DNA from 3 places in the Yersinia canariae genome. Region 2 is predicted to be linked to each of the others. Evidence: predicted binding sites of a transcription regulator. Region 2 holds the regulator's gene; each other region holds the start of a gene.

Region 1 (10,703 bases), 1.5 Mb from region 2:
CACTTTGGCATGAAGGCCCACATTGGTGTCGATGCCAAGAGTGGCCTGACCCACAGCCTAGTCACCACCGCGGCCAACGAGCATGACCTCAATCAGCTGGGTAATCTGCTGCATGGAGAGGAGCAATTTGTCTCAGCCGATGCCGGCTACCAAGGGGCGCCACAGCGCGAGGAGCTGGCCGAGGTGGATGTGGACTGGCTGATCGCCGAGCGCCCCGGCAAGGTAAGAACCTTGAAACAGCATCCACGCAAGAACAAAACGGCCATCAACATCGAATACATGAAAGCCAGCATCCGGGCCAGGGTGGAGCACCCATTTCGCATCATCAAGCGACAGTTCGGCTTCGTGAAAGCCAGATACAAGGGGTTGCTGAAAAACGATAACCAACTGGCGATGTTATTCACGCTGGCCAACCTGTTTCGGGCGGACCAAATGATACGTCAGTGGGAGAGATCTCACTAAAAACTGGGGATAACGCCTTAAATGGCGAAGAAACGGTCTAAATAGGCTGATTCAAGGCATTTACGGGAGAAAAAATCGGCTCAAACATGAAGAAATGAAATGACTGAGTCAGCCGAGAAGAATTTCCCCGCTTATTCGCACCTTCCTTAGGAATCTCAGCTGCAAGTGCCACCCACGGTATGAATTTATGGTCAATTATGGTCTTCCCTATTTTATTTGCTTCCGGGATGGCATTGATCGACTCACTTGATAACTTTGTTATGATTGGCGCATATGGCTGGGCTTTTTCTAAACCAGTACGTAAATTGTATTACAACATTACTATCACGGCAGCTTCAGTTATCATCGCATTCTTCATTGGTGGGATTGAAGCATTAGGGTTAATTGCAGATAAACTTAATTTGACCGGTGGCTTTTGGACACCAATAAATAATATCAGTGAAAACTTAGGTGAGATAGGTTACTGGATTATTGGTATGTTTATCCTGTGCTGGATAATTTCTGCGGTTAATTATTATGTTCGTGGTTATGATAAATTAAGTATTACTCGTTAGTTATAATTTAATAAAATAAAAAGGCGCTTATCAAGCGCCTTTTTTATAAGATAAACATTTACAGATTACATGTGTTTTTTAGCAAAACCTAAAATATCCTGTTTAATTTCAGAGAGTTTGCTTTCAGGTGCTTTCTTGCAGACTTCGACCACTTTCGGTGTCACGATAGTGTCAGTCTCGTGCAAGTCAACATAATCACCTTTCTTATATTGAGTATCATCATTTATTACCCAATAAACGACAGGAGTAAATGACTTAGGATTCAGATCCAGGAACTCTTTGCAGGTCATATCACTCGGGGTAGTCGCTGTTGTGCTAGTGGTTGCTGCAAAACTTGTGGCGGCAGCGGAAAGTAATAAACCAGTCAATGCAATATTACGAAGTGATTTGTAGGACATGCTTATTTCCTTATTTATCTGTTAAATATGATGGAATATTTAAGACACTTAAATTAAGGGTGATAGATATCACTCAAGTCTACGAACATTGGCATTTCCGATATGCCAATGAACCTGTATATTATTAACCAAAATGGGATTAATGCCAACTATAGGATTATTATTTTACTCATTATTGAGTATGGATAACTTTACAAAATGTAAAATGACCAGAGTGATGTTGTCTTTATAAGGATAACCGAATTATCATTTGATTTTGGTCAAAAATAATCATATTTGACCATGATTTTTATCATTTTTTATCTATACTTGATTCACCTATAACAATTTTAGTCACTCTATTGATGAAAATATTACAGGAAATTAAAACTAAAGTATCAATACCACTTTTATTGGCTATTTTGGTCGCCATTAATGGGTATTTGGTGTTAAGCCCTGTGCTTTTCCGGGCACTATCTCATTCAACAGATGCGATGAGCAATTTCAGTACTTGGAAGGAGGCGCTAAGTTTTCTCGAATTATTGGAAATTCCAAGGTTTATGATTGGGTTGCTATTGATATTAATGGCATTTTCAGTCGCGATGAAAATCCGTACTGCATGGTTTCTTACGGTATTATTGTTGTTTACTCTCGTTGCTATCAATATCTTTATTCTAAAAGATCAGAATAAACTGACGACTTATTCCCTTATTGTCGTTGTTGCGCTGCTATTTTATTGGCGTGAGTTTGATCATTACAGTCTCGGCAGTGCAACATTTTTTGCGATCGCGAGTATTTGTTCATTAATCGTCTATAGCATGCTGGGTACACTTTACATGGGCGATGAGTTCGCACCGGCAGTGACCGATTTACCTACTGCGTTCTATTTCGCGATTGTTTGTATGTCAACAGTGGGCTTCGGGGATATTATTCCGCATACCACTGTGGCGAGAATGTTCACTCTTACGGTGATTATTGCTGGTATTACAGTCTTTGCTACTTCGATTGCTTCTATTGCCGGCCCGATAATCAGTAATAATATTAAACGCATTGTTAAAGGTAGGATCTATCACGTGGAACGTAAAAATCATTTTATTATTGTCGGTTCCAATTCTTTGGCACTCAATGTCTATAATGGCCTGCGTGACCGAGGTGATGATGTCACTGTTGTTTGCTCGGTAGGTAGCCAACACAGTTTTCCTCCACATGCGGATGTTATCGAGGGAGATCCCTCTTCAGTAGAAACACTGAAACTGGCTGGTGCCGCCAAGGCAAAATATATTATTGCATTGTGCAACAATGATGCCGACAACACCTTTACTATTTTGGCAGCGAAAGAAATTGCTGGTGAAGGGACGAAAACACTGGCATTAGTCAATGAAACACAGAATATGAAGAAAGTGAAACGGGTTAACCCTGATATGGTGTTCTCACTGCCATTATTGGGGAGTGAACTGCTGGTCAGGACCTTAAATGGCGATACGATTAATAACTCTCTTATTACCGAAATGTTCTTTGGTAATTGTCAGAAATTAGATTAACGCTATTGGATTATCAGCAAATACGCATAAAAACACCCTCATGATGAGGGTGTTTTTATACCTCAAAATATCCCTACACTTTCTTATTCTGTGGTGGTTTGTGGATCTTTAGGTTTTTCTTTGGGGCCGACCATTAAACCCAATTCAACAGCGATAAAACCAACGATTAAACTAGCAACCAAATAACAGATTGACACTAGAATGCCACTGGGGGTTTTCATCATTTCGACGGCACCAAATACGAAACTGGAAAATGTCGACAGGCCACCCATGATGCCGGTACCCACCATCAAATGGACATATTGGTTAATTTTACCGTTTTTAAAGAAGGAGGTGGCTAGCCCTAATAAAAATGCGGCGATGATATTGGCTGCAAAGATATCCATCGGGAAGCCATCGGCCAGTCGCGGTACTGATAACATAATAAACTCACGACACATGGCACCAAAAGCACCACCAACAAAAACTAAAATAATAAGATTCGGCATAACAATTCTCTCCGATTAATAAATTAGTCCTCTGACTAATAAGCCAGCCATGCACCAAACGCGGCTGCCGCTAAACCGACTAATACAGAGATAATCAGATATCCAGCAGCAATAGCTCTGCCTCGGGTTGTAGACAGTTTTGCCGCATCTAATTGCATGCTACTGAAAGTGGTATAGCCGCCTAAAATACCGGTTAACACGGCTGCATTCATGAGGTCACCATAGCGATCGCGCCAGTCGACACTAAAAAGAATGCTCAGATAACCAATCACAAATGCCCCCGAAATATTAATTAGAAAAGTGCCGAGGGGGAAATTACCTTTATATATTTTGCCGACACCGAGCCCTATCCACCATCGTAATAGTGAGCCGATCCCACCACCTAGCCCAACCCACATGACATCGATTGCAGTCATAAAAAACCCTCCATAGTTATTCATTAGAGTGGCAATAATTGTAGTACAAATAAGCCATGGCAGCATTCGGATATATGAATTATAGAGTAAGATTTGATGCAGAAAGGGCGGGGTGCTTGCAGTGGTAGAAGATAGGGTTAAAATAGGAATGCTGTTTCAAAAATACAATAAATGGAGATAGAAGCCATCATGCCTTACAACGCAGATCCTTCCCGATATAACCAAATGCAATATCGCTTTTGTGGAAAAAGTGGCTTGCAGCTTCCGGCACTGTCACTTGGACTTTGGCATAACTTTAGCTTTAACAATACATTAGAATCACAACGTACATTACTGCGTAAAGCTTTTGATCTGGGAATTACCCATTTCGATTTAGCCAATAATTACGGGCCACCACCGGGGTCGGCAGAACAAAATTTCGGTAAGTTGTTGCAAGACGACTTCAAACCTTATCGTGATGAATTGATAATCTCGACTAAAGCTGGTTATAACATGTGGCCCGGTCCTTATGGTGCCGGTAGTTCGCGGAAATATCTGCTTGCCAGCTTAGATCAAAGTTTAAAACGTCTGGGGTTGGATTATGTGGATATATTCTATTCCCACCGTGTTGATGAAAATACGCCGATGGAAGAAACTGCATCAGCATTAGCGCAGGCAGTACAAAGCGGTAAAGCTCTGTATGTCGGAATTTCCTCCTATTCTTCTGAGCGGACTGCCAAAATGGCGGAGTTATTGCAAGAATGGAAAGTCCCTCTGCTTATCCATCAGCCCTCATATAATATTCTCAACCGCTGGGTTGAGCAGACAAACCTATTAGATACTTTGGATAAACAGGGTGTCGGCTGTATCGCTTTTACACCTCTAGCACAGGGATTATTAACTGGAAAATATCTCAATGGTATTCCGGATGATTCCCGAATGAAGAAAGAAGCAGGCGGATCGCTGAAAGAAAATATGCTGTCACAGGCAAATCTGCGCAGCATCAAATTGTTGAATGAATTAGCTGAACAACGTGGGCAGTCTTTGGCGCAGATGGCATTAAGTTGGTTGTTGAAAGATAATCGCGTTACATCGGTTTTAATTGGTGCTAGCCGCCCAGAGCAATTGGAGGAAAACTGCGCCGCCTTGGGTCATCTGAACTTCAGTGCAGAAGAATTACGTGCGATTGATCAGCATGTTGCCGATGGGCAGCTCAATTTGTGGCAGGCTTCTTCGGATCGTTAATTTGTTATAACTCGTCACTGACAGTAATCATGTAAAAGCCGGAAGATTTTCCGGCTTTTTGTCGGAGATATATTGGGAAATTATGGATTAGTCGCAAGGCCGACTTTTAGTAACTTACCATCGCTCTCGTCCGTCAACAGATAAACATAGCCGTCAGGTCCGATGCGCACATCGCGGATTCGTTCGCCGCGCGAACCCAGCAGGCGCTCTTCGGCAATGACTTTATCGCCATCCAGTTGCAAGCGAATTAACTCTTTTTGCGCTAATGCTCCAATGAATAGTGAGTGTTGCCAGGCTGGGAATCGAGCGGCATTATAAAATGCCATCCCACTGATACCTGGCGATTTTTCCCAGTAATAAGCGGGCTGTTCAGTCCCATCAAGATGCGTACCTTTGGCTTCAGGGATCGGCAAACCAGAATAATTCACGCCATGCGTTGCTAATGGCCAGCCGTAGTTTTTTCCAGCCTCGGGGATATTTATTTCATCGCCACCTTTCGGCCCATGTTCATTAGACCACATCACGCCACTCCATGGGTTAAGTGCCAGCCCTTGCGGATTGCGATGGCCGTAGGACCAGATTTCTGGTTTTGCCGGTGACTTATTAGTAAAGGGATTATCTTTTGATACCTTACCGTCGAGGGTTAGACGGACAACTTTACCTTGATGCAAGCTCAAATCCTGAGCTGTCAGGCGCTGATTATTTTCACCTAGGGTGATAAAGAGATGGTTTTGTTCATCAAAAGCTAATTTACCGCCAAAATGGTTGCCAGTTGATAATTTGGGTTGTTGGCGGAAAAAGACAGTGAAGTTTTCAATGGCAGTTCCTTGCGGATTAAGGCGACCATAGCCGACTGCTGTACCGGCTTTCCCATCCTTTCCCTCTTCGGCAAAACTGAGATAAATGCGCCTATCTTGAGCAAACTTCGGTGATAATGCCACTTCAAGTAAGCCACCTTGCCCTTTGGCATACACCGCAGGCACCCCTTTTAAGGGCTCTGATAGCGCTTTTCCTTGCTGCCATAATCGTAACTGCCCGGAACGCTCAGTGATTAAAATCCCTCCATTTTCCGGCAAAAATGCCAGGGACCAGGGATGATCCAGCCCATCTTGCAGTTCAGCGACGGTCACTGTGGTGGGAGGGGCTGCTATCACTGGTGTCGAGATAAACACACTGAGTATGAGGAATTTTAATACCTGCAAAGGCAGTCGAGAAGTTGGTGTTTTATATCCTAATAACGTCATTAGCCACTCCATAAATATGCAAACACCTGTTAACTTTAGAGTATTAAGTAGAAATCGGCTATTTTTGCCTCTAAACCGTGTGTGGAGAAGAGAATAGTGGCTATGCACTTCGCTTCACGAATAAAGCTGACGGGGTGAACTCAGGCTAAAAGTGAGAAAGTCTGGATGAAACGATTATCAAACCAATAAGATTCCCTAATTTATCTTTTTATAGGTTTCAATAGATTTTATCGCTATCCCTTGTTGTTCCAAAATCCTTCAATAAAAACTAACCACCTGAAATACAAATGAATTAAACTTAATTCGCCGAGCAAAAAAATAATCATTTTGCGATAACCATCACATTGTAATAACTAAGAAATGTGAAGGCTATCAATGTGGAAAGTCAATTAGAGACGATTATGCTTGTGCTAGGATTACTGTATTGGCTGTCAACTCCGTATACTGCCGACAACCAGAAACAATGGAGCTGGGCAAGGGGCACGATAAAGTTCAGATAAAGGGAATTCACCATTGCACTGGCATATGAATAACTTGTGTCTTTTGAACATCAAAAGGTGTTGGGTATGGAAAAGAAAAAAATTTATCTATTTTGCTCTGCTGGTATGTCTACATCGTTACTGGTTTCCAAAATGAAAGTGCAAGCAGAGAAGTATGAAGTGCCAGTGATAATCAATGCTTACCCGGAAGCGCTGGCAGCACAGCATGGCACTGAAGCAGATGTGATCCTATTAGGGCCGCAGATTGCTTACATGTTGCCCGAGGTCACCAAAATGTTCCCTAACAAACCCGTCGAAGTGATTGATTCAATTCTGTACGGAAAAGTTGATGGTTTAGGGGTATTAAAAGCTGCTGTTGCCGCAATAAAAAAAGCAAAACAATAAGGGGAGCACTGTGAGCGCATTTATTAATTCACTGGAAAGGGCCATATTGCCCTTCGCCATTAAAATTGGCAAACAGCAACATATTAATGCTATCAAAAATGGGTTTATCCGTTTGATGCCGTTAACCCTAACAGGGGCCATGTTTGTCCTTATAAATAACGTTTTCTTAAGCTTTGGTGAAGGGTCATTCTTTTTCTCTATGGGTATCCGTTTGGATGCGGATACCATCACCACGCTCAATGGTTTTAAAGCAATAGGTGGCAATGTTTATAACGGTACCCTTGGAATCATGTCGTTAATGACGCCATTCTTTATCAGTATGGCCTTGGCTGAAGAGAAAAGAGTCGATCCTCTGGCTTCGGCACTGTTGGCGATTGCTGCCTTTATGACCGTGACCCCATACAGTGTGGGCGATGCTTATGCGGTGGGTGCTAACTGGTTGGGCGGCGCGAATATTATTTCCGGTATTATCATCGGCTTGGTGGTTGCAGAGGTGTTCGCTTTCATCGTGCGCCGCAACTGGGTTATCCGTCTACCTGATAGTGTGCCGACTTCAGTTTCTCGTTCTTTCTCTGCATTGATTCCTGGTTTTATCATCCTCTCTTTCATGGGCGTGATTGCTTATGCCCTTGGGTTGCATGGCACCAACTTCCACCAGATCATTATGGACACCATTTCAGCTCCGTTATCTAAAATGGGCAGTGTTGTGGGTTGGGTGTATGTGATGTGTTCCTCACTGCTGTGGTTCTTCGGGATACACGGCGCGATGGCATTATCTGCGCTGGAAAGTGGCATTATGATGCCGTTTGCGTTGGAAAACGTGGCAACTTATACCCAATATGGCTCAGTTGCTGCGGCATTGGCTGCTGGCAAAGAATTCCATATGTGGGCTAAACCTTTTGTTGATTCTTATATCTTCCTCGGCGGCACTGGGGCAACACTTGGTCTGGTTATTGCTATCTTTATTGGTTCCCGCCGTGAAGATTATCGTCAGGTGGCAAAACTGGGGGCACCGGCAAGTATTTTCCAAATTAACGAACCGATTCTGTTTGGTTTACCGGTTATTATGAACCCGCTGTTCTTCATTCCGTTTATTCTGGTTCAACCGGTATTAGCCATCATCACTTCCATTGCGTATTACACCGGTTTTATTCCGCCAATTACCAATATTGCTCCGTGGACAATGCCTGTCGGGTTGGGGGCTTTCTTTAACACCAACGGCAGTATCGCTGCAATGCTATTAAGTTTGTTCAACCTCGGCATTGCAACAATGATTTATCTGCCGTTTGTGATTATTGCCAATAAAGCACAAAACGAAATAGATCGTGAAGTTCAAAGCGAAGAAGAAATAGCTGATAGCTTGAAATTCTAATTGTAAAACCCATTTAACGTACGAGGTTGGAGGCTGGAATGAAATATCAATTTCCCGAGAGTTTTTGGTGGGGTAGTGCCACTTCTGCAACCCAATCTGAAGGGGCGTCATTGCAGGATGGTAAGAGCCAAAATATTTTCGATTATTGGTATGATATTGCTCCAGAACGTTTTCATGGTCAAATTGGCCCGGAAAACACCTCCACCTTTTACGATAATTATCAGCAGGACATTTTGCTGTTAAAAGCATTAGGACATAATACTTTCAGGACATCGATTTCATGGTCGAGACTGATTCCAAGTGGTGACGGTGAGCTTAACCCTAAAGCCGTCACCTTTTATAACGCGGTAATTGATTCTTTATTAGCGAATGGCATCACACCGTTTATCAACCTCTACCATTTTGATATGCCACTGTGTATGCAAGAGAAAGGGGGGTGGGAAAGCCGCGCGGTAGTGGATGCTTATGCTCGCTATGCCAAAATCTGTTTTACCCTGTTTGGTGACCGGGTAAAACACTGGTTTACCTTTAACGAGCCAGTTGTGCCGGTCGAAGCGGGCTACCTGAGTGACTTACATTATCCTTGTGTGGTGGATTTTAGCCGCGCGGTGACCGTGGCCTACCATAGTGTACTAGCGCACGCCAAAGCCGTTGAAAAATATCGAGAACTAATGCTGGGCGGCGATATTGGCATCATTTTGAATCTCACCCCGACGTATCCTCGCTCTGACAGTATTGCTGACAAATCGGCCGCTAACTGCGCAGATTTGCTACTTAACCGCAGCTTTCTTGACCCTGTCACGAAAGGTGTTTATCCGGATGAGTTGATAGCATTGCTGCGCGAGCACGATTTGTTACCACATATTGAATCTGGTGACTGCCAGCTTATTGCCAATGGCATTGTCGATTTATTAGGGGTTAACTATTACCAGCCAAGAAGAGTTAAGGCGAAAGATATTCCAACCCCTCGGGGGCAGGTGAAAACGCCGGAAGACTTGTTTAGTTTCTATGAGATGCCAGGGCGGAAAGTGAACCCACATCGTGGCTGGGAAATTTATGAAAAAGGCCTGTATGACATCCTGACAGACCTGAAACAGAATTATGGCAATATCCCATGTTATATCTCTGAAAATGGCATGGGTGTTGAGGGGGAAGAGCAATTTATTACCCCGTCAGGTCAGGTTGATGATGAATATCGCATTGAGTTTATTCGCGAGCACTTAAAATGGTTACATCGTGCGTTACAAGAGGGCAGTAATTGCAAAGGTTACCACCTGTGGACGTTTATTGATTGCTGGTCTTGGCTCAATGCTTATAAAAACCGCTATGGATTAGTACGGTTGAATATCGTGGATCAGTCGCGGATGATAAAGAAAAGTGGTTATTGGTTTGCAGATGTCGCAAGGCAAAACGGCTTTAATTAACAGTATTAATTTACGGAGTAACAACAGTATGTTTGATTTAGACAAAATCGTTGATGAAGCGCAACCTACTGATGAACTAGAAGATGTGGTCATGGGGTTAATTATTAACGCCGGTCAGGCGCGGAGTTTGGCCTATAAAGCGTTGAAACATGCCAAAACAGGTGATTTTGCCCAAGCAGAAGAGCTGATGGCGCAATCTCGTGCAGCATTGAATGAGGCGCATCTGGTACAGACTCGGCTTATTGAAACTGACCAAGGTGAGGGGAAAACCCGTGTCACTCTAGTATTGGTACATGCTCAGGATCATTTGATGAATGCAATGTTAGCCCGAGAATTAATTGCAGAGCTGATTGAATTACATCAAAAGCTCAGCTGATCCACACCAATCTATCCGTTGTTTTAAATAAGAGAGTGAAGGTAAATAAGATGGAAGTCAGATTAGTACGTGAAAAAGACTTTTTTAACGGAAAAGAATTCCATCTGTTTATTTATAACAAAACGGAGAGTGCGACTGGTTTACATCAGCACGATTACTATGAATATACACTGATATTAACCGGTATGTGTTATCAGGAAATCAATGGCAAGCGTGTCTTTTTAGAACGCGGTGATTTCGTTTTTATCCCCATGGGCTCCCATCATCAAAGTTTTTACGACTTTGGTGCCACGCGAATTTTAAATGTGGGGATCAGAAAGTCTTTCTTTGAAGAGCATTAT
Region 2 (10,703 bases):
CAGTTCAGCCGAAATCGCGATTTGCTCTGGGGGCAATGCAGGGAAATCCAGTGACAATCGGCCAAAGTTATCCGCATCGCGCTTCACATGTAAATCGCCGCTGGCGCTGCGAAAGCAAATATCATGCAAACCGGGGTTCACCAAATTGAACATCACATGCGCCGCCGCCAAAGTGCCGTGACCACATAAATCCACTTCACGTTCTGGGGTAAACCACCGAATCGCCGACTTATCCCCTTCATCCCAGACAAAACTGGTTTCCGGCAAATTAATCTCAGCGGCAATACGTTGCATTTGTTCTGTCGACAGCGGCTTTTTCAGCAAATACACCCCGGCCGGATTACCGGATAATCCTGTGCCGATAAATGCATCAACATGAAAATAGTTATAAGCCATCAATTAGCTCCGGTGATTAATCAATGTAAAATCATTAATTAGTGCCAAATCAATAGCACACAGGCCGCGGTCAGCAAACCCATCGAGATATTAAATGTGAACCAAGCCCGGCGGCTGCGCAGCAAGCGGCCAATCAAAGAGCCAAAACCCAGCCAAATAATACCGGCCACCAGATTCACCATAAACATGCCAAGACTTATCATTAAGATGGAATGATTATAAGCCACACCCGCCATGCTGAAGCTGGCAACGGAGCCTAATCCCATCAGCCATGCTTTTGGATTAAGAAACTGTAATAACCATCCCTGATACAAACGCAGCGGTTTTGGCGGTGCAATATTGGTTTCTAATTTTTCATAGGCCGAAGTGGCAATTTTCCATGCCAGCCACAGTAGATAAAGACTCCCGAGAATTTTCAGAATTAAGTGCAAAGAGGGATAGATCAAAATCAGGCCACCGACCCCAAATGCCACCAGTAACAGCATACTCTGCATGCCTAACATAATGCCTAACATCAACCAGATAGACCGCATAAAGCCGAAATTGGCTCCGGCTGAGGTTAATAACATATTGTTTGGGCCGGGGGTAATTGCAGCAACCCAGAGAAAACCTACCATTGAAAGAAATAAACTCAGTTCCATGAGACGGGTGCCTCTCACCCAAAATGATGCGCGATATACCCATGAAGCTAACAGTGTGCTATTGATCACACAAGAGCAACGACATGATTTCCATTCATCATATGTATGAAATATTTCGCCCGCTGGCCGGTGCCAGCAACCCACACCTTCAAACACTGCTGCCACGGCTTGTGAGGCGACGTGTGCAACTGCGGCCGTTTTGGCAACGGCTGGAATTGCCCGATGGGGACTTTGTCGACCTGGCCTGGAGTGAAAATCCTGAGCTGGCGCGCGATAAACCCAGAGTGGTGCTATTCCACGGGTTGGAAGGAAATTTTTACAGCCCTTATGCCCATGGTTTACTGCACGCTTGGCAAGCCAAAGGGTGGTTGGGGGTAGTCATGCATTTTCGTGGATGCAGTGGAGAACCTAATCGCAAGTCTCGCATTTATCACTCCGGTGAAACAGAAGATGCGCGTTTCTTCCTGCGCTGGCTGCGGGAAAACTATGGTCAGGTGCCAACGGCCGCTGTCGGCGTCTCTTTGGGGGGCAATATGTTAGCTTGCTATCTGGCACAGCAAGGGCGCGATAGTTTATTAGAGGCCGCCGTGGTGGTTTCTGCCCCCCTGATGCTCGAACCTTGCGCGAATCGAATGGATCAAGGTTTCTCACGTGTTTATCAGCGCTATTTGTTGAATCAGCTCAAGTTAAATGCCACTCGTAAGCTGTTGCATTACCCCGGAAGCCTGCCGTTGAATCTGGCGCAATTGAAAGGGCTGCGGCGAATCAAAGAGTTTGATGATGTCATAACGGCGAAAATACATGGCTTCAATGATGCACTGGATTACTATCGGCGTTGCAGCGCTTTGCCACTGCTACCGCAAATTACAACGCCATTGCTTATCATTCATGCTAATGATGACCCATTCATGACGGCCGACGTTATCCCCAACCGGCAGGAATTACCAAGTAACATTGATTATCAGTTAACTGAGCATGGCGGCCATGTCGGATTTGTCGGCGGCTCATTAAAACACCCACAAATGTGGTTGGAACAACGTATTCCAGCCTGGCTTTCCCCCTATTTGGAGCAACAGTCATGATTATCCCCTGGCAGCAAGTCGATAGTGAAACACTGGATAATCTGCTTGAAACCTTTGTGTTACGTGAAGGCACCGATTACGGCGAGCAAGAGCGCTCATTGGCACAAAAAGTCGAAGATGTGCGCCGCCAATTAGTGAGTCGTGAGGCGGTATTAGTGTGGTCTGAACTACACGAAACCATCAATATTATGCCGCGTGGTGCATTTCGTGCCGGGGCAGAAGAGTTGCCATAACCCTCGCGTTGTCGCCACACTCTTCGAGTAAAATCAGAGTGACAAGCTGGACACTTTGCCCTAAAAATAGCCATTAACGATAAAAAAACAGCCAATTTCAGCCTGTCCACTGAGGATCTAACCCCATGGAGTTACAGCTAATATGTCAATTAAACATCCGGTTATAGCCGTTACCGGCTCAAGTGGCGCAGGAACCACGACCACCAGTTTGGCGTTTCGCAAAATTTTCCAGCAATTGAATATTCGCGCGGCACAAATTGAAGGTGACAGTTTCCACCGCTACACTCGCCCGGAAATGGATGCCGCCATCCGTAAAGCGCGGGATCAAGGCCGACATATCAGCTATTTTGGCCCAGAAGCCAATGATTTTGGTCAGTTGGAAGAAAGTGTGTCCCAATACGGTGAGCACGGAACCGGGCGCTCACGTAAGTATTTGCATACCTATGATGAAGCCGTGCCCTATAACCAGATTCCCGGCACATTCACTCCTTGGGAGTCGCTACCCGAGCCGACTGATGTGCTGTTTTATGAAGGCCTGCACGGCGGGGTCGTGACTGAACATCATGATGTCGCGAAACATGTAGATTTGCTGGTTGGCGTAGTCCCCATCGTTAACCTGGAGTGGATTCAGAAATTAGTCCGGGATACCGGCGAGCGCGGCCATTCCCGTGAAGCGGTCATGGATTCCGTGGTGCGCTCCATGGATGACTATATTAACTACATCACCCCCCAGTTCTCGCGCACCCATATTAACTTCCAGCGGGTACCGACCGTCGATACCTCTAACCCATTTGCCGCCAAAGCCATTCCGTCACTGGATGAAAGTTTTGTCGTCATTCATTTCCGGGGTTTGGATCAAATCGATTTTCCCTACTTACTGGCGATGCTACAGGGATCATTTATTTCAAATATCAATACATTGGTAGTCCCAGGCGGGAAGATGGGGCTGGCGATGGAGTTGATTATGGCGCCATTGGTGCAGCAATTGCTGGAAGGGAAAAAAATTGGTTAACACTATCCCAATCCAAAGTCATTGGAGCTGCGGGTAGGCGGCAAGCGAACTCATCCCGATGAGCTTACATAAGTCAGTGATTCGGGTGAGCGAGCACAGCTAACAGCCCCGCAGCTTCAAGGACGAAGGGTTTGCTTAGGCGACTTCGCGGATTTCAAAACTGTGGGTAATGGTCGCCGCTTTGCCCAGCATCAGAGAAACCGAGCAATATTTCTCAGCCGAAAGTTCAACCGCGCGCTCAACAATTTTATCGGTCAAGCCCTTGCCGCTGACAATAAAATGCAAGTTAATTTGCGTAAACAGGCGCGGTGCCTCTTCTCGGCGCTGCGAAGTTAACGTCACTTCGCAATCGCGCACATCGTTACGGCCTTTTTGCAAAATGGAAACAACGTCAATTGCACTACAGCCGCCTGCCGACATTAACAACATTTCCATCGGGCTTGGTGCTTTATCGCCCGCATTCCCATCCATTAAAACTTGATGGCCTGAAGCCGACTCACCCAAAAATGTCAGTCCCTCAACCCACTTTACACGTGCCTGCATAACTCTTGCTCCCGGTTAAATTTTCTGGTTCAGACTACCCTTTCATTTACAAACTGGCAATGTAACCCGATGTTCATCATGCTGAAGCGATACAACACAAGACACTGGCCTCATCCTGTGCTACAAACAGAATCGAAAGTGTTGTTTCTAGAATTAAATAGGGTAGCTTCTCAATACTCAGTGAAGGGTTTCTACCCGGTACGTATCTTGGCTATACCTTTCGGCAGTTGAGCAAATTAATATGCTAAATGAAAGTGTATTTTATAAGCACGCCGTACAGGGAACTCTGAGCCCTGTTAATTAGGCAGCGATAACAACAGAGGATAACAGCGAATGGTTCTCGGCAAGCCACAAACAGACCCGACTCTCGAATGGTTCCTGTCTCATTGCCATATCCACAAATATCCATCGAAAAGTACGCTAATTCACCAAGGTGAAAAGGCCGAAACGCTTTACTACATCGTGAAAGGCTCCGTTGCGGTGCTTATCAAAGATGAAGAAGGTAAAGAGATGATTCTCTCCTATCTAAACCAGGGAGATTTCATCGGCGAGCTTGGATTATTTGAAGAAGGCCAAGAACGTAGTGCCTGGGTTAGAGCAAAAACCGCCTGTGAAGTGGCTGAAATTTCTTACAAAAAATTCCGTCAGTTGATTCAGGTAAATCCAGATATCTTGATGCGCCTGTCTTCACAAATGGCGAATCGCTTACAGATAACATCTGAGAAAGTGGGTAACCTTGCTTTCCTTGATGTCACTGGGCGCATTGCACAAACACTGCTTAATCTGGCAAAACAACCCGATGCCATGACCCACCCAGATGGGATGCAGATAAAGATTACCCGCCAGGAAATTGGTCAAATCGTTGGCTGCTCCCGCGAAACGGTGGGGCGGATACTAAAAATGCTGGAAGATCAAAATCTGATCTCCGCACACGGTAAAACGATTGTCGTTTACGGCACCCGTTAGTTCCCTATAAACCAGTGCCGCTAACCCGGCACTGGTTTTCTTCATCTGTGTGATTAATAAACTCCTGGGGCCTACATGAATTGGCAACGGCTTATTTATCATCCTGAAGTTAACTATGCTCTCCGCCAAACGCTGGTTCTGTGCATACCCGCGGCATTGGGGTTTGCTATTGGCGATTTACGATTGGGGTTGATGTTCTCCCTGATACCCGCTTGCTGTAACATTGCTTCGCTAGATACCCCTCATCAACATTTCTTCCGGCGACTGATTGTCGGCGGGGCTCTCTTTACCTTCAGTAGCTATCTAACTCAACAACTGTTGCTGTGGGATATCCCATTGCCAGTGGTGCTGCTTGGCCTCGCATTAACATTGGGGATAAGTGGTGCCATCAGTCAGCTCAATGGCCGTTTGCTCCCGGCCGCACTGATTGCCGCGATTTTCAGTCTCAGCATGATAGGTCGCGCGCCCATCTGGCAAGCCCCATTGATGTGTGCCGTGGGGACTCTCTGGTACGGCGTATTTACCTGGCTGTGGTTCCGGTTATGTAAGGACCAGCCCATCCGTGAGCCATTGAGCCAGCTTTACCATCTGTTGGCCAATTATTGCGATGCGACATTCCGTTTATTTGGCCAGCGCCGGGAAACGGAAAAGGCAATACCGCAGTTGTTGGATAAACAGCAAGGTATCATGGATGAAATTAATCAACTTTATCAACAATTTAACCTGCTTCCTAACACCACCAAGAAAGAGCAAAAACGGTTACTGACACTATTTCAGATGGCCCTCGATTTGCAAGAACACATCACTGCGGCAATGAATCAGTCAGAAAAAACGCAAGAGCTGATTGAGCAGACACCTATAGAAAAGGTCCTTGAGCGCAATATACAGATTATCTCAACGCAAATGCGCACCATTGCCGATGATATTCTCTACCACCACCGCGCGAAAACCGGCTTTAGCGCCGGTGATGCACTGGTAGAACTGGAAGAGATTGCCCAGCAACATCCTAATAATCCAGTGGCGCAATTTTGCTATTACCATATCAGTCATATTACCCAAATTCTGAGCGACCAGCGCCCGCAGTATGACCGTGATTTGATGTCCAGCCAGATATCCCAACCGTTCTGGCCGGCGCTTGTCGGCTACTTATCTTTTAAATCCAGTGCATTACGTGATGCTGGCCGGATTGGCGTCACCCTGGCTGCTGGCAGTTATATCGGCAACCTGATCCACCTGCCTAAACCTTACTGGATTTTACTCACCATCATGTTGGTGACACAAAACGGCTATAACGCCACGAAGATCCGTATTCATCACCGCGCCCTTGGCACCCTGATAGGGCTGTTACTCGCGGCAGCTTTACTGCACTTTAAAATGCCGGAAGGCACCACGCTGAGCATCATGTTACTCATCACATTGGTAGCCTATCTGGTTCAACGCAAAAACTATGGCTTGTCAGTCATTTTTAGAACTATCACTACGGTGTATATCTTGCAGCTATTGACCGGAGAAGGGGCGGACTTTTTGATCCCGCGGTTGCTGGATACGTTAATCGGCTGCGCATTGGCCTTTGCCAGTGCACTCTGGTTATGGCCTCAGTGGCAAAGCGGTTTACTGCGTAAAAATGCGCATCAGGCGCTAGAGAGTTATCAGAGTATCCTGCGTATCCTACTGAAACCTAAGCCAGATGTTGGGGAACTGTCCTATGAGCGCATTCAGGTGAACAAAGCCAGCAATGCTGTTCTTAACTCACTGAATCAGGCCATGCAGGAGCCGGGATTCAACTCCAAATATTTATCAGACATGCGCCTATGGGCCACACATAGCGAACTTATTGTCGGGCATATCAACGAGATGACTATCCTGACCCGGGCCTATCCACTGGGAGAATCGCCCGCAGATGCAGATAAACGCCACGTCCGGTTAACCGTTAAATTGGCGGAAGATTATTTACAGCTATGTGAAATGGCGATACAGCAATGCCAGCAACGGCTGGAGTCGGATAGCAGTGAGGGGAATAACGATTTTGTGCAAATGCCGGATATCGATCCCGACACCCAAATCTCTGAATTGGAACGCAATTTACGCCGCATCTTGTCGCATCTTAGCGTAATGCATACCGTTTCATCCCTAGCATGGCAACAACAGCCGCACCACGGTATTTGGCGCAGCCATAGATTGCAGAGTAAGGCGTAAAATGGAGAGGTTAAGCCCTCTCCATGAGGCCACTTAGCCTTTTACCAGGTTGGCGATGGCTTGTTCCAAACGCGCCATACCTAGCTGAATATCTTCTTGCTCAATCACCAGTGAAGGTGCCAACCGCAGTACGTCTGGCCCCGCATTGAGAATCATCAAACCCTGCGCTGCCGCCTCGGTCAGGAACTCCCGCGCACGACCATGATATTGCGGTGTTAATTCTGCCCCAATCAACAACCCCATGCCGCGAATATCACTAAACACATGATACTTGCTGTTAATTTCTTGCAGAGCCTGCACAAACACGCCGTGACGCTGTTCAATACCATCAAGTACCTCAGGGGTGTTAATCACATCCAATGCGGCTTCTGCTACCGCACAGGCCAGAGGATTGCCACCATAAGTGGTACCGTGTGTTCCGACGGCCATCACTGATGCAATTTCTTCTGTTGTCAGCATCGCACTGACAGGGAACCCGCCGCCCAATGCTTTAGCCGTAGTGAGGATATCTGGCGTGACACCATAATGCATATAGGTAAACAGCTTACCGCTGCGCCCCATGCCGCTTTGAACTTCATCAAACACCAACAGCGCTTTATGTTGGGAGCAGAGCGCACGCACCCCTTGCAGAAACTCTGGCGTCGCAGAGGTAATGCCCCCTTCCCCTTGGATCGGCTCCAGCACGACTGCGCAAGTGTGGTCATCCATTACTGCTTTTACCGCTGCCAAATCATTAAAAGGCACATGGATAATATCAGCGGGTTTCGGACCAAAACCATCGGAGTATTTTGGCTGCCCCCCGACTGATACAGTAAATAGGGTGCGGCCATGGAATGCATTGTGGAAGGCAATGATTTTAGTTTTATAAGGACTATGGCGTTCAATAGCGTAATGGCGGGCTAACTTAAATGCGGCCTCATTTGCTTCGCCGCCAGAGTTGGCGAAAAACACCCGGTCAGCAAAGGTCGCGGCAATCAGTTTTTGCGCTAAACGTAGCGCTGGCTCATTGGTGAATACATTACTGGTATGCCATAGCATTTCACCTTGCTGATGCAATGCCGCCACCAATGCCGGATGGCAATGCCCCAGTGCTGTGACTGCAATTCCACCTGCAAAATCAATGTATTCCGTGCCTTGCTGATCCCACACCCGGCTACCTTTCCCTTTTACCGGGATAAACTGCGCTGGTGCATAAACAGGCAAAATAACCTGATCGAATGTACTGCGATTCACTGCTAATTTATCTGCCATTACGCTGCCCACCCTGATAAACCATTAAACTACCCATTACTGATATGTGAAAATATAATCACAAAATATGCATAAAAAATCACAATCAGGCAAATGAAAAATTATTTAATTGACGACATACAAATCAACTAATTAATTTCTAAGGAAATTATCTAATAATTGATGACCTTGCTCACTGAGGATACTCTCCGGATGGAACTGCACGCCTTCCAGCGGCAAACTACGATGGCGGATACCCATAATCTCATCCATTACACCGCCCTGCTCCGTCCACGCAGTCAGCTCAAAACAATCAGGCAGTGAGTCGGCGGCAATGACTAAAGAGTGATAACGCGTCACGGTCAGCGGTTGATTAAGCCCACGAAAAACCCCCTCACCAGTATGGCGAATAGCGGTTGTTTTGCCGTGCATCACTTGCCGCGCCCGCACAATCCGCGCGCCAAAAGCCTGCCCTAGCGCCTGATGACCAAGACAGACGCCCAAGATTGGCAACTGACCGGCGAAGTGGCGAATAGCGGCCAAAGAGATCCCGGCCTCATTCGGTGTGCAGGGGCCGGGAGAAATGACCAAATGAGACGGTGATAATTTTTCAATATCAGTCAGTTGCACTTCATCATTACGTTTAACCACCACCTCCGCGCCCAGTTCACAAAAATACTGGTAAAGGTTGTAGGTAAATGAATCGTAATTATCGATCAATAACAGCATTTCATATCCAAAACATCGAGTTAACGCTTGCGCCCACCGGTAATAGACCCCAGAACACCGCGCAAAATTTGTCGGCCCAGATCGCGCGCCATACTTTTGGCGGCAGTTTGCACCATACCATCACGTTTACCACCACGCGGGCCGGTAGAACCAAACAGCAAATCATTCAGCCCATCCATCAGACCACCGCCGTGACCATTCGGCTGCTCAGGTGCTTTCGCCCCGCCAGACGCCGCGTCCCCCAAGGTGGATGAGCCATCAGCAGACAATTTCTCATAGGCCGATTCTCGGTCCACCATCTCTTCGTAGCGGCCATACAATGGCGAATGATTGATGGCGTGATTGCGTGCAGCGACATCCAGCGCCCCCATTTTGGATTGCGGAGCAATCACCATGGCGCGCTCAACAATATTGGGCCGCCCTTTCTCATCAAGAAAAGAAATAAGTGCTTCGCCCACGCCCAGTTCGGTAATCACCTGTTCGGCACTGAATGCCGGGTTCGCCCGCATAGTTTGCGCGGCGGATTTAACCGCTTTTTGATCGCGAGGGGTAAAAGCGCGTAATGCATGTTGCACCCGATTCCCCAATTGGCCGAGGATCTTATCCGGAATATCTAGCGGGTTTTGTGTCACAAAATAGATACCCACCCCTTTTGAACGAATCAGGCGCACAACTTGTTCAACTTTATCCACCAGCGCCGTCGGAGCATCGGTAAACAATAAATGGGCTTCATCAAAGAAAAAGACCAATTTAGGTTTATCCACATCCCCCACTTCCGGTAATTGCTCGAAAAGCTCGGCCAATAACCACAGCAGGAAAATGGCATAGAGTTTAGGTTGATTAATCAGTCGGTCAGCAGCCAGCAGGTTGATAACACCTTGCCCATTGCTGCCAGTTCGCATCAAATCGTGAATATCCAGCATTGGCTCACCAAAGAATTGATTAGCTCCCTGCTCTTCTAAGGTCAATAAACCGCGCTGGATGGCACCAATCGAGGCTGGAGTGATATTGCCGTATTGCGTGCGGAACTGTTTGGCATTATCGCCGACGAATTGCACGATAGCGCGTAAATCTTTCATGTCCAGCAGCAGCAAATTGTTGTCGTCCGCAATTTTAAAGACTAATTGCAGCACACCACTTTGCACGTCATTGAGATCAAGCAAGCGCCCCAGCAGCAGTGGGCCAAGATCAGAAATGGTTGCTCGGATTGGGTGACCTTTTTCAGCAAAAATATCCCAAGGGACAATCGGGCATGCTTGGGGTTGCCAGTCAGTTACCCCTATCGCCGCCAACCTTGCTTGCAGCTTTTCCGATTCGACACCTTCAGCACCAATACCGGATAAATCGCCTTTTACATCGGCCAGAAATACCGGAACACCAATGCGGGAGAATTGCTCGGCCATTTTTTGTAATGTGACCGTTTTTCCGGTCCCGGTCGCGCCTGTAATCAGCCCATGGCGGTTTGCCAATGCCGATAAAATCACTAAATCCTGTGCCGGCTGCGCTTTCGCGATAAGCAATGCTTCACTCATGAACCTTTACCCCACACTGAGACAGATAATTGATTATATGCAACCTGTTGATTAATTTCTGGCAGAAATGGGATTTTAGGCGGGTTAATCAGCCTTCCGGGAAGAAGGCTGATGGCGAGATGATTAAGGTAGAACTTTTGCTG
Region 3 (10,703 bases), 890 kb from region 2:
GTTGACTGCTCAAATTAACCATTTGCAAAGTCACTTCTCTGAGCACAAAAAAGATCACCACAGTCGTCGTGGTCTGCTGCGTATGGTATCCACGCGTCGTAAGCTGCTGGACTACCTGAAGCGTGAAGATGTAGCGCGTTATGCTTCCCTGATCGAGCGTCTGGGTCTGCGTCGCTAAGTCTGCGAGTTTCGGGAGAAAGGGGCCAAATTGGCCCCTTTTTTCTAAGAAGCAATGATAAAATACGCTAGTATATTGCTGTTCTTTATTTTTTGAACATAGGATCTTCCGGTGCAGAGGTTCGCGCGGCTAATGAGAGACTTTAACTCAATGGGAGTTAAGGATTGTCATTAGTCGCGAGGATGCAGTGTGAAGGTATTAGTAACAGGTGGATGAGATCGTCAATACGATCCGGCACCGCATAGTATAAGGATACTATTTTGCTGACTCCGATTATTCGTAAATTCCAGTACGGCCAACATACCGTGACAATTGAAACAGGCATGATGGCGCGCCAGGCAACTGCTGCTGTTATGGTAAGCATGGATGACACCGCAGTATTCGTTACTGTTGTTGGCCAAAAGAAAGCAAAACCAGGCCAGAGTTTCTTCCCTCTGACTGTTAACTATCAGGAGCGTACTTACGCTGCTGGCCGTATCCCAGGTAGCTTCTTCCGTCGTGAAGGCCGCCCAAGTGAAGGCGAAACACTGACTTCACGTCTGATTGACCGCCCGATTCGTCCACTGTTCCCAGACAGTTTCCTGAATGAAGTTCAGGTGATTGCAACTGTGGTTTCTGTTAATCCACAAGTTAACCCAGACATCGTGGCACTGATTGGTGCATCAGCTGCGCTGAGCCTGTCAGGTATTCCATTCAACGGCCCAATCGGTGCTGCTCGCGTTGGTTTCATCAACGACCAGTACGTACTGAACCCAACCACCGACGAGTTGAAAGAGAGCCGTCTGGACTTGGTTGTTGCCGGTACTGCTGCTGCGGTATTAATGGTTGAGTCAGAAGCAGACATTTTGTCTGAAGATCAAATGTTGGGCGCGGTCGTCTTCGGCCACGAACAACAGCAAGTTGTGATTGAAAATATCAATGCCTTGGTTGCTGAAGCTGGCAAACCTAAGTGGGATTGGCAGCCAGAAGCTGTTAACGAAGCGCTGCGTGCGCGCGTTGCTGAGCTGGCCGAAGCTCGTCTGGGTGACGCATATCGCATCACCGAGAAACAAGAGCGTTATACCCAAGTTGATGCAATTAAAGCTGACGTGACTGAAGCGCTGTTAGCGCAAGACGATACTTTAGATGCTGCGGAAATTCAGGATATCCTGGGCAGCGTTGAAAAAGACGTTGTTCGTAGCCGCGTATTGCGTGGTGAGCCGCGTATCGATGGTCGTGAAAAAGACATGATCCGTGGTCTGGATGTGCGTACTGGCGTCTTGCCGCGTACCCATGGTTCTGCGTTGTTCACCCGTGGTGAAACTCAGGCGCTGGTTACCGCAACGCTGGGTACCGCACGTGATGCACAAAATATTGATGAGCTGATGGGTGAGCGTACTGACTCATTCCTGCTACACTATAATTTCCCTCCATATTCTGTTGGTGAGACAGGTATGGTGGGTTCACCGAAACGTCGTGAGATTGGCCATGGCCGTCTGGCGAAACGTGGTGTGTTGGCAGTAATGCCAAGCCCGAGCGAGTTCCCTTACACTATACGTGTGGTTTCTGAAATCACTGAGTCTAATGGTTCTTCCTCAATGGCTTCTGTTTGTGGTGCTTCTCTGGCCCTGATGGATGCAGGTGTGCCGATTAAAGCCGCTGTTGCCGGTATCGCAATGGGTCTGGTTAAAGAAGATGAAAACTTTGTTGTTCTGTCTGACATCTTGGGTGACGAAGATCACTTGGGCGACATGGACTTTAAAGTAGCTGGTAGCCGTGACGGTATCACCGCACTGCAAATGGACATTAAAATTGAAGGTATCACCCGCGAAATCATGCAGGTGGCTCTGAACCAGGCTAAGGGTGCGCGTTTGCACATTCTGGGTGTTATGGAACAGGCTATCAGCACACCGCGTGGCGATATCTCTGAGTTTGCTCCACGTATCTACACCATGAAAATCAATCCTGAGAAAATCAAGGATGTGATCGGTAAAGGTGGTTCTGTTATCCGTGCGCTGACTGACGAAACTGGCACCACCATTGAAATCGAAGATGATGGTACCATTAAGATTGCAGCAACTGACGGCGATAAAGCAAAACATGCTATCCGTCGTATTGAAGAAATTACTGCTGAAATCGAAGTGGGCCGTATCTATGCGGGTAAAGTCACTCGTATCGTTGATTTCGGTGCATTTGTAGCAATCGGCGGCGGTAAAGAAGGTCTGGTGCATATTTCTCAAATCGCTGACAAGCGTGTAGAGAAAGTGACAGATTACCTGCAAATGGGCCAAGAAGTGCCAGTGAAAGTAATGGAAGTTGATCGCCAGGGCCGTATTCGCCTGAGCATCAAAGAAGCTACGACTCCTGACGCAGAAGCACCGGCACCAGAAGCAGCAGAGTAATTAGTATTCCACAGCTCCTTACTTATGAGTGAGGGGCTGTGTTATCTCGAGGGCAGGATGCTCTTGTGTTAAACAAATGGATGAAAGGATATTTATCCAATGTTTGTCTTCGGGAGTAGGAAATGAAGCCTTTCTTGCGCTGGTGTTACGTTGTGACAGCACTCATGCTGGCAGGATGCAGCAACCATGATTGGCGTAAAGACGAGGTATTGGCAATCCCGTTGCAACCTACGTTGCAGCAGGAAGTGATTCTGGCGCGCATGGAACAAATCCTTGCAAGTCGGGCACTTACGGATGATGAGCGCGCGCAGCTTTTATATGAGCGCGGAGTGCTGTATGATAGCCTCGGGCTACGGGCACTAGCGCGAAATGATTTTTCGCAAGCGTTAGCTATTCGTCCTGATATGCCAGAAGTTTTTAACTATCTGGGCATTTATTTAACGCAGGCAGGCAATTTTGATGCTGCCTATGAAGCGTTTGATTCTGTACTAGAGCTTGATCCAACTTACAATTACGCGCGTTTAAACCGGGGTATCGCTCTGTATTATGGCGGTCGACTCCCGTTGGCGCAGGATGATCTGCAGGCGTTTTATCAAGACGATCCAAATGATCCCTTCCGTTCGTTATGGCTGTATCTGGTGGAAAGAGAGATCGATCCCAAGGCAGCTACAGTAGCGCTACAACAGCGCTATGAAAAATCGGACAGAGGGCAATGGGGATGGAATATTGTCGAATTCTACCTGGGCACAATCAGCGAAAAAACGCTGATGGAACGGCTCAAGGCAGATGCAATGGATAACACTTCGCTCGCTGAGCATCTCAGTGAAACTGACTTCTATTTAGGTAAACATTACCTAAGTCTGGGGGACAAGGACACCGCTTCGGCGCTGTTCAAACTGACGGTAGCTAACAACGTTCATAACTTTGTTGAGCACCGCTATGCATTGTTGGAATTGGCGCTTTTGGGCCAAGAACAAGACGACCTATCGGAATCGGACCAGCAATAGCTGACGAACAACTATCAGCCTGATATACCTTGGTTTTTACCAACGTTAATCACCCTAACAGGTGATGGCATTTTTGTTCGTTTTATAATCTAATTTGAGCCGGTTCACACTTTTCAATGAAAATGACTGAAAATTTTCTCGACGAGTTATGTAGACTGGCTGCCATTATTAATGAGGCACGTGTACATGACTACTGAGCTTGAAACCTCTTTTGCTGATTTGGGGCTGTCTGCTCCTATTCTTTCCGCCCTTACTGCTTTGGGTTACGAAAAACCATCTCCAATTCAATTGGAATGTATTCCACACCTGTTGAACGGTCGCGATGTTCTTGGCATGGCGCAAACCGGTAGCGGTAAAACTGCTGCTTTCGGACTTCCGCTGCTGCACAACATTGACCCAGAACTGAAAGCACCACAGGTGCTGGTACTGGCTCCAACCCGTGAGTTGGCGATTCAGGTTGCTGAAGCATTAACTAGCTTCTCTAAAGATATTAAAGGCGTTAACGTTGTGGCTTTGTACGGTGGCCAACGTTATGACGTCCAATTACGCGCTTTGCGTCAGGGGCCACAAGTTGTTGTTGGTACCCCAGGTCGTCTGTTAGACCACCTGAAACGCGGTACCCTTAACCTGTCCGGCCTGAAAGGTTTAGTGTTGGACGAAGCAGATGAAATGCTGCGTATGGGCTTTATCGAAGACGTCGAAAATATTCTGGCACAGATCCCGGCTGAACATCAGACCGCGCTGTTCTCTGCTACCATGCCAGAAGCCATTCGCCGTATTACTCGTCGCTTTATGAAAGAGCCACAGGAAGTTCGTATCCAGTCTAGCGTGACGACTCGCCCTGACATTAGCCAAGTGTATTGGAAAGTTGGCGGCGGTTACCGTAAAAATGAAGCACTGGTACGTTTCCTGGAAGCTGAAGATTTCGATGCCGCGATCATCTTCGTTCGTACTAAAAATGCCACTTTGGAAGTTGCAGAAGCCTTGGAGCGTAGCGGTTATAGCAGCGCTGCACTGAATGGCGATATGAACCAGGCACTGCGTGAGCAGACTCTGGAACGTCTGAAAGATGGCCGTTTAGATATTCTGATCGCAACTGACGTTGCTGCTCGTGGTCTGGACGTTGAGCGCATCAGCTTGGTTGTTAACTATGATATCCCTATGGATTCAGAGTCTTACGTTCACCGTATCGGTCGTACTGGCCGTGCAGGTCGTGCAGGTCGCGCGTTACTGTTCGTTGAGAACCGTGAACGTCGCCTGTTGCAGAACATCGAACGTACCATGAAGCTGACTATTCCAGAAGTTCAGTTGCCAAACGCAGAATTGCTGAGCGAACGTCGTTTAGCTAAATTTGCGGCGAAAGTCAGTCAACAACTGGAAAGCAGTGATTTGGATATGTACCGTGCATTGTTGGCTAAGCTGCAACCAGAAGAAGAGTTTGATATTGAGACTCTGGCTGCTGCGCTGCTGAAAATGGCACAGGGCGAACGTCCTCTGATCTTGCCACCGGAAGCGCCGCGTCGTCCACAGCGTGAATTCAATTCTCGTGACGACCGTGGTAGTGATCGTGGTGATAGCCGTCGTGACAGCCGTCGTGAGCCTCGCTCTGACAGCCGTGATGGTGGCGAGCGTCCAGCACGTCGCGAACGTCGTGATGTGGGTGAGATGGAACTGTATCGCATTGAAGTGGGCCGTGATGATGGTGTTGAAGTTCGTCATATCGTTGGCGCTATCGCTAATGAAGGCGATATCAGCAGCCGTTATATTGGTAACATCAAGTTGTTTGCTTCCCATTCAACTATCGAATTACCAAAAGGCATGCCGGGCGAAATGTTATCTCACTTTACCCGCACTCGTATCCTGAACAAGCCGTTGAACATGCAGCTGTTGGGTGATGCACAGCCGCATGAACGCCGTGAGCGTCCAGCGGGTGGTAACGGTGGTGAGCGTCGTGGCGGTGGCCGTTCATTCGGTGGCGAACGTCGTGATGCAACTGCTGGTGCTCCTCCTCGCCGTTCATTCGGTAGTGACCGTGCTCCAGCCGGTGGTGGTGAACAACGTCGTGGTAATCGTGATGGTCAGCGCTCAGCTGCACCACGTCGCGATGATGCTGCAGCGCCTGCCGCACCAGCTCGCCGTCGTTTCGGTGATGCATAAGTCTTAGCTATCTCAGATGGTTAAAAATAAAAACCAGCCTTCGGGCTGGTTTTTTTATGTCTGCAATATTTAACCTGTAAATAGATTACAGACGATCGACTGGCTGCAAGTCTTGTTGCAAACTGGCGACGATTTCAAATGAGTACAATCGCGCTTGGTGATCAAATATCTGGCCATTTACCATCAATTCGTCAGCTTGTGTTTCCCGCAATAATGACTGAAGTCCATGGCGAACTTTGTTCTTGTCACCAATGATAGACAGGCGTAGTGCTTGGTCGACACCAAACTGTTCGGCTGGCGAGCAAATTTTCTCCATATCTTCCACGGGGGGAGGGAGCTGACCCGGTGTACCACGGCGCAGATTGACAAACTGCTGTTGCATCGAGGTAAACAGAAAATGGGCATCACGCTCGCTATCTGCGGCGACGACATTCACACACACAATTGCATAAGGTTTCGGCCACTGAGCTGAGGGTTTGAAGTTTTCCCGATACAATTTAAGCGCTTGAAATAGCATATCCGGCGCAAAATGTGAGGCGAAAGCAAAAGGTAACCCCATGGCAGCAGCAAGTTGCGCGCTATACAGGCTGGAACCCAGCAGCCACAGAGGGACATGCAAACCTTGACCGGGAACGGCTTGTACCCCTTGTCCTGGTTGCACGTCAGCAAAATAGTTTTGTAATTCGCGCACATCAGACGGGAAGTTATCGACTTCACCGGATAGATGGCGACGCAGTGCTATCATTGTGCGCTGATCACTACCTGGAGCACGGCCCAAGCCGAGATCGATGCGGTCAGGATACAGCGAAGCGAGGGTGCCAAACTGCTCAGCTATCACCAATGGCGAATGGTTGGGCAGCATAACGCCCCCCGACCCCACGCGGATCGTGCTGGTTCCGCCAGCGATGTAGCCAATCAACACGGAAGTTGCGGCACTGGCAATACCGGTCATATTATGATGCTCAGCCAGCCAGTAGCGCTGATAACCCCACTTTTCAGCATGTTGCGCCAAATCCAGCGAGGCATGAAAAGCATCGCGCGGGGTTTTGCCTTGTGCTATTGGTGATAAATCGAGAACCGAGAGTGGTACTGGTGACCTGCCCGCGATAGAAACATTATTATCATTCATAGAATCGTCCATCTTAACCTTATGTCGAGTCGCTTGAAGGGCGAACGCACTTTCCCTTTGTCCTTGAAGTTGCGGGAAGTTAGCTGCGCGCTCTGACCCGAATCACTTACTTGTGCAAGATTATCGGGGTTAAGAGAGCCTCTTTGAGGTCTCATCCAGCGGGCTAGCTAAAGGCTGTACAGACTGGTTTGTCGTGTATTGCCTACCTGCAACCCCAATGACTTTGGGGATCTATTCAGTTATAACCGCATTAATTTACCTACAGAAAATGACATATAATGCGAGGCTATTACTCATAGCAGCATAAGCTAAATAACCGCTGCTGATGGGGTAATAAATGCGGCGATTAAAGAATTAGTGAACCTGTGAAGAAGAAAACGTTATTTACCCTGTTGTTAGCGGTGGTGATTGCCATGGTGGTGCTGTTATTGCTGCTGGGAGCCATTGAGGTATCAGCGTTGGTGCATTACGTCGCCGGGCAGGGTTACGAGCACTGTTCCGCTGGAAGCGAAATTCAGTTTGATTCATGCAGATTTGACTCGAACAGCAATGGGAGCATTTGCCGATAAAGTAAGTTGAGTCATAAAATGTTGGCTTTCTGGGTCGCGAGCATCCGATAAACCGATACCAGTTTATTATTCTTATTTAGTGACTTATTAATCAATTATAAAACATTTTATACTGTTTCAAGCGCTTTTTACTGTATTGGATGTGACTGTATCGACAAATATGACATTAACCTTTCAAATCGCATGGTTAATATGGGTTGACGGCCATCACATATTTACGGCGGATAAAACGATGCACAGCAGTCCTAATATACTAGTAATTCCCACATAACTCATATCTATCAATTAGTTAGTATTGCCTCGCTTTTTTTTTGAAACAATATTCTGCATGTTGATCATTTTTGGAGATTAAAATTCAGTATAAGACTCTTTTTGTAGAATAATTTTCTGTTATGGTCTCTCTGTATGGGTGAAGTAAAAAAAACATTCTCTATTTCCCAGCGTAATATAGCCAAAAAATAAGAACACCTGCCCTCTGGTATTTATTAGAAATAGGATAAATACCAGATAACTCGCTCTGTACATTTTTATAACAATAAAACCTACTAACCAGTGATTAAGGCGAGATCTATTATGGAAACGGCAAGAACTAATGAGAGTGTCATTTTGATTGACTCTCCCGCGGCAAAAAATGCCAATATGACAGAAAGAGAATGGCGGGAAGCAATTAAGTTTGATAGTACAGATTTTGGCTGGGTAATAATGAGTATTGGTATGGCTATCGGCGCAGGAATTGTATTTTTGCCGGTACAGGTTGGGTTAATGGGATTATGGGTGTTTTTGCTTTCTTCTGTTATTGGCTATCCTGCCATGTATCTTTTCCAGAGATTATTTATTAATACGCTGGCAGAGTCACCAGAATGTAAAGATTACCCCAGTGTTATCAGTGGATATTTAGGGAAAAACTGGGGTGTTATTTTAGGTGCGCTCTATTTTATTATGTTGGTCATCTGGATGTTTGTTTATTCCACTGCCATCACGAATGACAGCGCTTCCTATTTACAAACATTCGGTGTGACGGAAGGGCTATTATCAGATAATCCTTTCTATGGTCTGGTGCTGATTTGCGTATTGGTGGCTATCTCCTCCCGGGGTGAAAAGCTGCTGTTTAAACTGTCGAGTTTTATGGTGATTACCAAGCTGTTAGTGGTCGCTGCACTGGGTGTTTCGATGGTGGGAATGTGGCATTTATATAATGTAGGTATGCTGCCACCCGCGGGCTTGCTGATAAAAAATGCAATAATTACATTACCATTTACACTGACCTCTATCTTGTTTATTCAAACACTCAGCCCAATGGTTATCTCCTATCGGGCAAAAGAAAAATCACTGGAAGTTGCTCGGCATAAAGCGTTGCGGGCAATGAATATTGCTTTTGGTATTTTATTCTGTACGGTCTTTTTCTATGCGGTTTCCTTTACGCTGGCAATGGGCCATGATGAAGCTGTTAAAGCTTATGAACAGAATATTTCAGCTCTGGCGATTGCCGCTAAATTCTTCCCCGGTGGATGGGCAACAGTCGTCAGCGTTATTTTAAATATATTTGCAGTGATGACGGCATTCTTTGGTGTTTATTTAGGTTTCCGTGAAGCAACACAAGGTATTGTACTTAATATACTACGCCGCATGATGCCACCAGAAAATATTAATGAGCGCTGGGTGCAAAACGGCATTATGGTCTTTGCCGTATTACTAGCATGGGGCGCGATTATATTAAATGCGCCGGTGTTGAGTTTTACCTCGATTTGCAGCCCAATATTCGGGATGGTGGGGTGTTTGATTCCTGCATATTTAGTCTACAAAGTGCCAGCGCTGCATAAATATAAAGGTTTTTCTCTGATGATTATTATTATCACCGGTGTTTTACTGTGTATTTCTCCATTCCTGGCATTCTCTTGAAATAACGGCATCTGACATTACCTGCTGTAAATGTTTGAAGGTATTTATTATGAGTAACACAACTGATTCTGCTTTATGGACGGCGTTTATCCGTGTAGTTCAACGAGATGTGCAACCTGCCGTGGGATGTACTGAACCGATAGCATTGGCACTGGCGTCAGCAATTGCTGCCTCGTATTTACCCGCCAAAGCTGAACGTATTGTGGCGCGGGTTTCGCCAAATCTGATGAAAAATGGCATGGGGGTAACAGTACCCGGCACCGGTATGGTTGGGCTGCCTATCGCCGCCGCAGTGGGGGCGTTAGGGGGAGATCCGGCTGGTGGGTTGGAGGTGTTGAAAAACTTGAGTCAGCAGCAGGTGGCAGATGCGAAAAAAATGCTGGAACAAGGGGATGTGCGAGTTGAAATGCATTCCAGTGATGAAATTCTGTTTGCCGAAGCTACGGTATATCAGGGGGAGCAATGGGCTTGTGTCACTATTGCTGGCGGGCATACTCAAGTTGTGAAGATTGTCATCAATGGCAATATTCTGTTTGAACTTGCGCAGGGGACTTCGTCGGCACAGGTGGCGAGCCATGCTCATGATTGTTTAAAACAGGCGACGGCTCGTCAGGTTTATCAATTCGCAACCCAAGTGCCATTTGAGCAGATTGCTTTCATTTTGCAGGCCGCTAAATTGAATGGGGCACTGTCGCAGGAGGGGTTGAGCGGCAAATACGGTTTGCATATTGGCGCGTCGTTGATGCGCCAGCGCGGGCGGGGGTTGCTGGTTAAAGATTTATTGTCGGATATTATGATTCGTTCAGCCGCGGCATCTGATGCGCGTATGGGCGGCGCGTTGTTGCCGGCCATGAGTAATTCCGGCTCCGGTAATCAGGGAATTGCTGCCACCATGCCGGTGTTGGTCGTCGCTGAGTATGTCGGGGCGAGTGAAGAAGAACTGGCGCGAGCGCTCATTCTTTCTCATCTGATGGCGATTTATATTCACAGTCAGCTGCCAACATTGTCTGCATTATGCGCTGCAACGACGGCTGCAATGGGGGCCGCGGCGGGAATGGCCTGGTTGTTTGAGCCAGGTTTTGAGCCGGTGGCATTGGCTATCGGCAGCATGATCGGTGATATCAGTGGAATTATCTGTGATGGTGCTGCTAATAGCTGCGCAATGAAAGTTTCCACCAGTGTCAGTGCGGCGTATAAGGCGGTGTTAATGGCGTTGGACAGTAGTGGGGTTAGTGGCAATGAAGGGATAGTCGCTGATGATGTTGATCAGTCGATTGCTAATTTGTGCGCACTGGCCTGCGGCGCAATGCGGCAAACCGACAGTCAAATCATCGCGATAATGGCCCAAAAGTGCCAGTGTGATTAAGTGCTAATCAGCATAAA

What was found. Region 2 encodes CRP, which controls carbon source genes, mostly activating them, when cyclic AMP is high. Its sites were predicted from a motif close to ATGTGANNNNNNTCACAT; they were not measured.
Positions count from the first base shown of each region.
Region 1: F0T03_RS05280 (PTS sugar transporter subunit IIB) is a predicted target of CRP. The motif match lies at 6,634-6,651, and genes of this name have one in related genera.
Region 3: yrbN (protein YrbN) is a predicted target of CRP. The motif match lies at 3,659-3,676, and genes of this name have one in related genera.

Region 1 is NZ_CP043727.1:1,130,537-1,141,239, forward strand. Features, by position in the region: gene F0T03_RS05240 (IS5-like element IS5 family transposase) at 1-462, shown strand, start outside; partial or broken gene F0T03_RS05245 (HoxN/HupN/NixA family nickel/cobalt transporter) at 609-1,016, shown strand; gene hdeB (acid-activated periplasmic chaperone HdeB) at 1,082-1,414, opposite strand; gene kch (voltage-gated potassium channel protein) at 1,759-2,934, shown strand; gene crcB (fluoride efflux transporter CrcB) at 3,018-3,422, opposite strand; gene F0T03_RS05265 (fluoride efflux transporter FluC) at 3,458-3,838, opposite strand; gene mgrA (L-glyceraldehyde 3-phosphate reductase) at 4,028-5,062, shown strand; gene F0T03_RS05275 (PQQ-dependent sugar dehydrogenase) at 5,143-6,306, opposite strand; gene F0T03_RS05280 (PTS sugar transporter subunit IIB) at 6,873-7,190, shown strand; gene chbC (PTS N,N'-diacetylchitobiose transporter subunit IIC) at 7,201-8,562, shown strand; gene F0T03_RS05290 (glycoside hydrolase family 1 protein) at 8,601-9,986, shown strand; gene chbA (PTS N,N'-diacetylchitobiose transporter subunit IIA) at 10,015-10,362, shown strand; gene chbR (transcriptional regulator ChbR) at 10,398-10,703, shown strand, end outside.
Region 2 is NZ_CP043727.1:4,389,236-4,399,938, forward strand. Features, by position in the region: gene F0T03_RS20190 (PhzF family phenazine biosynthesis protein) at 1-396, opposite strand, end outside; gene F0T03_RS20195 (LysE family translocator) at 435-1,037, opposite strand; gene F0T03_RS20200 (hydrolase) at 1,139-2,119, shown strand; gene F0T03_RS20205 (YheU family protein) at 2,116-2,352, shown strand; gene F0T03_RS20210 (phosphoribulokinase) at 2,495-3,364, shown strand; gene F0T03_RS20215 (OsmC family protein) at 3,500-3,907, opposite strand; gene crp (cAMP-activated global transcriptional regulator CRP) at 4,241-4,873, shown strand; gene F0T03_RS20225 (YccS/YhfK family putative transporter) at 4,949-7,069, shown strand; gene argD (bifunctional acetylornithine/succinyldiaminopimelate transaminase) at 7,103-8,320, opposite strand; gene F0T03_RS20235 (aminodeoxychorismate synthase component II) at 8,453-9,028, opposite strand; gene F0T03_RS20240 (helicase HerA-like domain-containing protein) at 9,049-10,560, opposite strand; gene ppiA (peptidylprolyl isomerase A) at 10,684-10,703, opposite strand, start outside.
Region 3 is NZ_CP043727.1:573,864-584,566, forward strand. Features, by position in the region: gene rpsO (30S ribosomal protein S15) at 1-178, shown strand, start outside; gene pnp (polyribonucleotide nucleotidyltransferase) at 439-2,559, shown strand; gene nlpI (lipoprotein NlpI) at 2,682-3,566, shown strand; gene yrbN (protein YrbN) at 3,689-3,763, shown strand; gene F0T03_RS02755 (DEAD/DEAH family ATP-dependent RNA helicase) at 3,753-5,723, shown strand; gene F0T03_RS02760 (luciferase-like monooxygenase) at 5,809-6,864, opposite strand; gene F0T03_RS02765 (hypothetical protein) at 7,218-7,421, shown strand; gene F0T03_RS02770 (SLC5/6 family protein) at 7,995-9,320, shown strand; gene F0T03_RS02775 (L-cysteine desulfidase family protein) at 9,370-10,686, shown strand.